DNA from 3 places in the Nonomuraea sp. NPDC050680 genome. Region 1 is predicted to be linked to each of the others. Evidence: predicted binding sites of a transcription regulator. Region 1 holds the regulator's gene; each other region holds the start of a gene.
What was found. The regulator LexA, encoded in region 1, represses DNA repair genes until DNA is damaged. The targets are predictions, from matches to a motif close to TCGAACANNTGTTCGA.

Region 1 (2,200 bases):
CCCGGTTCCGGAACGGGTCCCGCTCGCTATCCCGAAACGACCTTCTGGTCCCGGGGCAGCGGACCCCCGACCGCCAGGCCCCGGACCGGCCGATCCCGGGCCGACAGACGCCGGGCCAACAGACGCCGGGCCAACAGACGGCGGGCCAACAGACGGCGGGCCAACAGACGGCGGGCCAACAGACGGCGGGCCAGCAGGCCCTGGACCGACGGACCCCGGAGCCCGGTTGTCATAGTTGTCACATTTATTCGGGCGTTCGCGATCTGGTCGGTCGGCGGAATCGCCGCCCCGGCAACCGTCCCCCCGGTCGTCACCTGTGTCGCCGCCCCCTGCCATCGGTCGCCGGGTGGCGTCTGCCAGGAGGGTGAGTCGCTTGACGTCGTCGCTGGTGGCATCTGTGATGGTGGTCGCTCGCATGTTTGACCTCCCAGCCGTCCCGGCCCGAAAAAAGGCCCAATAAAGATCGGCAAATCGAACACGGTGTCGATCGAACTCCCGTACGATGTTGTACACCAAGCTGCCAACAATTTCGAGGAAGACTCGAACAATTGTTTGAAGATGATCTTCAACAGCGATACGGTCGCTGTGTGCGACACGAAGACCACGGACCGGGAGATTCGCCGGTGAGGCGGGCCGCCGGGCGAGGAGGCAGATCATGAGCGATCGGGATGACACCAACGGGGTCAGTGACCTCGCGGTGCGTCGGCGTGACTCCCTGGGACTGACGCCCAGGCAACGCAAGATCCTCGAGGTGATTCGCGACTCGGTCCAACAGCGGGGCTACCCGCCGTCCATGCGCGAGATCGGCGAGGCCGTGCAACTGACGAGCACGTCCAGCGTGTCGCACCAGTTGACGGCGTTGCAGCGCAAGGGCTACCTGAGACGCGACCCCCACCGGCCCCGCGCGCTCGAGGTTCGTCTGCCCGGGGAGCCCGCGCTCTGGGTCGATCCCGACACCGCCAATGAGTCCGACGCCCCGGTGAACAGGCCCACGGCCGCCTATGTGCCGCTGGTCGGCCGGATCGCCGCTGGCGGCCCGATCCTCGCCGAGGAGAGCGTCGAAGACGTCTTCGCCCTGCCCAAGCAGTTGGTCGGTGAAGGCACCCTCTTCCTCTTGCAGGTCGCCGGTGATTCGATGATCGACGCCGCCATCGCCGACGGCGACTGGGTCGTCGTCCGCCAGCAGCCGGTCGCGGAGAGCGGCGACATCGTGGCGGCCATGATCGAGGGCGAGGCCACAGTGAAGACGTTCAAGCGCAAGGACGGCCACGTCTGGCTGGTGCCGCACAACGCCAACTACGACCCGATCCCCGGCGACGAGGCCAGCGTCCTCGGCAAGGTCGTAGCGGTCCTCCGCCGCCTCTGACGCCGCACACGCTTCCGGGCGCATGAAGATCATGCGCCCGGAGCGCTGTAGGTGTGTCTTATGGGTGGTCATGGACCATACACATGTATGACGGGTATCGACCGTACGGGTGGCTGATGGGCATGGCAGGAAGACGCCACTCCTGTGATCCACGAGCGGTTGGTGCTGTTTCACCACCAGCCACCTCCTGGGCCTGCCATCGACGAGCGTCCGAGCATTTCGGCGAAGCTGTTGCTCTTGGTCGACAACGCATCTACCAGGGGCTTCTCTGCTTGTAGATCTAGCTCAGGAGCTCGCAATAAGCCTGTGACCTGCCGCTTCAGGGCGAAAAGGGCTCGCCGAAGTGAATATCTATTGCCGCAGATGCAGAAATTGGTGCGGCGCGCGGTTAGGTTTATGGCGTAACCGATGAACGTGGACCCTCGCTTTCCTCGGAAACGAGCACTGTGATACTGTCGTTCTCAGTTGCAGTTGTGGTTCCCAAAGACTTCAAGTGCCCTCGCCGGCGTCCTGTGCCGGTGGTGGCACTTTTGTATTGCCGGTGCTTTTCCGGACGGGGCAATCATCGCGGCGACGCGAGGCTCGCACGGAGCGAGCCTTACGGGCACTGCCCCGAAGGAGATACAAAATGGCTACTGGCACAGTGAAGTGGTTCAACGCGGAAAAGGGTTTCGGCTTCATCGAGCAGGATGGTGGCGGCGCTGACGTCTTCGCCCACTACTCGAACATCGCCGCCCAGGGCTACCGCGAGCTCCAGGAAGGCCAGAAGGTGAGCTTCGACGTCACGCAAGGCCAGAAGGGGCCGCAGGCGGAGAACATCGTTCCCGCCTGACA
Region 2 (2,200 bases), on a different contig from region 1:
AGCCGTGCTCGACACCCATGTCGATGAGGCCGCCCTCGCGGGAGACGCCCACGCCGTAGAGGATGTCGAAGTCGGCGACCCGGAAGGGCGGGGCCATCTTGTTCTTGACGACCTTGACCCGTGTACGGTTGCCGACCGCCTCCGTGCCGTCCTTGAGCGTCTCGATGCGGCGGATGTCGAGGCGGACCGAGGCGTAGAACTTGAGCGCCTTACCGCCGGTCGTGGTCTCGGGCGAGCCGAACATGACGCCGATCTTCTCGCGGAGCTGGTTGATGAAGATGGCGGTGGTGCCGGTGTTGCTGAGCGCGCCGGCGACCTTGCGCAGGGCCTGGGACATCAGGCGGGCCTGGAGGCCAACGTGGCTGTCGCCCATCTCGCCCTCGATTTCGGCCTTGGGGACCAGGGCGGCCACCGAGTCGATGACGATGATGTCGACGGCGCCCGACCTGATCAGCATGTCGGCGATCTCGAGCGCCTGCTCACCCGTGTCGGGCTGGGAGACGAGCAGGGCGTCGGTGTCGACGCCGAGCTTCTTGGCGTATTCGGGGTCGAGGGCGTGCTCGGCGTCGATGAACGCCGCGATGCCGCCCGCGCGCTGGGCATTGGCCACCGCGTGCAGAGCCACCGTGGTCTTACCCGAGGACTCCGGGCCGTAGATCTCGACGATCCTGCCACGCGGCAACCCGCCGATGCCCAGCGCGACGTCCAGGGAGATCGAACCCGTGGGGATCACCTCGATGGGGGCACGGACGTCGTCACCGAGGCGCATGACGGAGCCCTTGCCGAACTGCCTCTCGATCTGAGCGAGGGCTGTCTCGAGGGCCTTCTCGCGGTCGTTGATAGCCATGGGAACTCCCCCTGGAGGGTTGTGGTCCGATCAGTCGAGTGAAAGCTACGGCCTGCCACCGACAGTTTTGCGGAGTCGTCGCTGGGAGGGCGAGGCCTGGCGGATTACATCCTAGCCGAACGGCTGTTCGATCACCGCAGGAACACGCGGTAGCACCCAACGCAAACGGCTCCCGTCCCCCGACAACCGAACGTTGAGCGCGTGGCGATGAACCTTGACGGACGCGAGCTCGTGACATCGAAGATCAAGTGTGCAGGTTGAAGATCAAGTGTGCAGGTTAGAACGTCTGCCCACAGGGGTTGGACGAGGCGGTCCACCCGCGCGCTGACGGGGACCGCGATGATTTCCGCAGACGCGCGGAGTCTATTCCTTTGGTGGGCCGGACCTTCCCCGGCCCCAATGGCGAGAGGAGACCCGATCGTGGCAGTGGGGATCTTCGCGGGCATCCCTGTCCGCGACTGCAAGAGCGCCGTGGAGTGGTACACCAGGCTTCTCGGCAAGGGTCCGTCGTTCTGGCCCAACGACGTCGAAGCGGTGTGGCAACTGGCCGAGGACCGGTACGTGTACGTCATCGAGGACGTCGCTCGCGCCGGAGGCGGCGTGAGCATGATCTGGCTGGACGATCCGACGTCCGAGGTGGAGCGGATCGCAGGGCGCGGCCTGCGGCCGGTGGACATGGAGCAGCACGGCAACGTCTGCAAGTGGGTCTTCCGTGACGCTGACGGCAACGAGACAGGCATCGGAGGCGAGACTATGCCTGCGCCCTGAATCGGAAATTCAGTCACTCCGGCTTTGATGGCATGCGCTCAACGTTCGCTGGCACACGACAGCTCTGCCTGGAATGCCGACCGAGGTACGCCTTGACCCATCCGCTCGCGCATCCGCCGATTCGGGGGCACCCCCGACTCGGATGTGACGTCCGCCCCGGCGACGGAGCTATGGAGGATTACGAGCAGGGAGGTTAGCGGGGCAGGGAGGTCAGCGTAGGGAGGTCAGCGTAGGGAGATCAGCGTAGGGAGATCAGCGGGGCCGTGAGGTTAGCCGGAGCAGGGAGGTCAGCGGAGCCGGGAGGAGACGTTCTCGACCTGGCAGACCGCGCGCCAGACGGTCTTGGCGCTCTCGCCGTCGGCCAGTGCCTGGTCGACCGTCCGCCCTTCGAGCGGGGCGAGCACGTAGTCGCGGGCCCACGAGTCGGCGTACGACTCCCCGAAGTGAGCGCGCATCCGTCTCCAGAACTCGGTCAGCCGCATCACACAAGTATGGAACCGCCGGAAGGGTGGGTAGGACACCCCCATGGCAAAGACCCCCAAGTCCTCCCCGCCCAAGTCCGCCGAGTGCAAAGCCAACCGAAAG
Region 3 (2,200 bases), on a different contig from region 1:
TCCGACGACCTCGACGCCGTTCTTGACCTCCGCCAGCGCTCCTTCGGCCTGATCCCGGCCGCCGAGCGGGAGCGCTGGCGAAAGGCGGCGCTGCCGGCGCTGGCCGAGGGCCGCTACCTGGGCATGTTCGACGGGACCAGGCTGGTCGCGACCTCGCGGCTGAGCCCGTTCACCCAGTGGTGGCACGGCAAGCCGCAGCCCATGGCCGGGGTCGCGGCCGTCACCGTCAGCCCGGAGGATCGGGGCAAGGGCGTCGGCGGGCGGCTCATGCGGGCCACCGTGGAGCGGGCCGTGGCCTTCGGCGACGCCGTGTCCGCGCTCTATCCGGCGACCACGCCGCTGTACCGCTCGGCCGGCTACGAGCACGCGGGAGCGCAGCAGCGCGTCACGCTCCCGGCCGAGTCGCTGCGGACGATCCCGCCGAGCGGCCGGGTCGAGCTGCGCAGGATGGGTCCCGGCGACGCGGCCGAGGTGGTCTCGGTGCTGCGGCGGGCACACGGCGCCGCGCGCGCCTCCGGCCCCGTCTCATGGGACGAGCGCACCTGGGCGCTGCGGCTCGGCGAGGAGGACGACTTCCTCTATCTGGCCCCGGACGGCTACGTCGTCTACCGCTGGGACGGCCCGGACATCGAGGTCGACAACCTCGTCGCCGAGTCCGAGGAGAGCGCCAGGGCGCTGTGGTCGCTGGTGGGCACCGCGTCGTCGATGGCCGAGCACGTCACCGCCAACGTCGCGCCCGACGACCCGGTGCTGTGGCTGCTGCGTGAGCGGTCCACGGAGCAGATCAAGCAGGTGCGGTGGATGTTCCGCGTCCTCGACGTGGCGGCGGCCGTGGAGCGCAGGGGATACCCGGCCGCCGTCGCGGGTGAGGCGGTCGTCGAGGTGACCGACCGGCTGCGGGCGGGCAACACGGGACGCTGGCGGCTGGAGTTCTCCGGCGGCTCCGGGGCCGCCACCCCGCTCGGGGGCTCGGGGGAGTCCGGGGCGATGCTGTCGATCAATGGCCTCTCCGCCCTGTACGCCGGGATCCCGGCGGCCACGCTGCGGCGCGGCGGTCTCATGTCCGGGCACGAGCGCTACGACGAGTTGCTGGACACCGTCTTCGCCGCCAAGCCGTACATGCTGGACTACTTCTGACCGCCCCATCCACATCCGTTCCCCGGCGGGCCCACGGTGGCGGGCGTTCTGGACGGCTGGCCCAGGCTCGCGCGCGTTCCCGACGGCTGGCCCAGGCTCGCGCGCGTTCCCGACGACCGGCCCACGCTCGCGCGCGTTCCCGACGACCGGCCCACGCTCGCGGGCGTTTCCCGATGCGCGGGCACGTCAGCCGGGGTAGAGTCTCGTGCCGAACAGATGTTCGGCGGCGCGGGGAGGCAGACCGGTGCGGGTGATGGGCGTCGATCCGGGGCTGACCCGGTGTGGCCTTGGCGCGGTCGAGGGGCGGCCGGGCGCGCCGCTGTCCCTGGTGGCCGTCGGCGTGGTGCGCACCGGCGCCGACGAGGAGCTGGGCACCCGGCTGGTCGGCATCGAGGCCGGCATCGAGCAGTGGCTCGACGACGTGCGCCCCGACGCGGTGGCGGTCGAGCGAGTGTTCAGCCAGCACAACGTCCGCACGGTCATGGGCACCGCCCAGGCGGCGGGCATCGCGGTCCTCTGCGCGGCCAGGCGCGGCCTGCCCGTCGCGCTCCACACCCCGTCCGAGGTCAAGGCGGCCATCACCGGCAGCGGCACCGCCGACAAGAAGCAGATCGGCGCCATGGTGACCCGCCTGCTGCGGCTCAGCGAGATGCCCAAGCCCGCCGACGCCGCCGACGCGCTCGCCCTGGCCATCTGCCACGTGTGGCGCGGCGGCGCCCAGCACAAGCTGGCCGAGGCCGTGGCCAGGGCCCAGAGCCGTACGGCCCAGAGCCGCACGGCCCAGAGCCGCACGGTCCAGGGCCGTACGACAGGAAAGGGCGTTGCGCTGTGATCGCGTCCGTGGCCGGGCAGGTGACGGCGATCACCCCCCATGGTGCGGTGATCGAGGTCGGCGGGGTCGGCATCCTCACCCACTGCACACCGGCCACCCTCGCCGCGCTCAGGGTGGGCGAGGAGGCGCGGCTGGCCACGTCGCTGGTGGTGCGAGAGGAGTCGCTCACCCTCTACGGCTTCGCCACCGCCGACGAGCGCACCGTCTTCGAGCTGCTCCAGACGGCCAGCG

Region 2: the regulator LexA is predicted to act here: its motif matches at 963-978, upstream of recA (recombinase RecA).
Region 3: the regulator LexA is predicted to act here: its motif matches at 1,346-1,361, upstream of ruvC (crossover junction endodeoxyribonuclease RuvC).

Annotation. Positions count from the first base shown of each region.
Region 1 covers NZ_JBFAIF010000007.1:181,847-184,046, reverse strand. Annotated here, with positions in the region: gene lexA (transcriptional repressor LexA) at 656-1,366, shown strand; gene AB0H88_RS25215 (cold-shock protein) at 1,995-2,198, shown strand.
Region 2 covers NZ_JBFAIF010000029.1:56,607-58,806, forward strand. Annotated here, with positions in the region: gene recA (recombinase RecA) at 1-847, opposite strand, end outside; gene AB0H88_RS47410 (VOC family protein) at 1,268-1,615, shown strand; gene AB0H88_RS47415 (DUF3046 domain-containing protein) at 1,903-2,097, opposite strand.
Region 3 covers NZ_JBFAIF010000023.1:61,734-63,933, reverse strand. Annotated here, with positions in the region: gene AB0H88_RS43805 (GNAT family N-acetyltransferase) at 1-1,137, shown strand, start outside; gene ruvC (crossover junction endodeoxyribonuclease RuvC) at 1,382-1,969, shown strand; gene ruvA (Holliday junction branch migration protein RuvA) at 1,966-2,200, shown strand, end outside.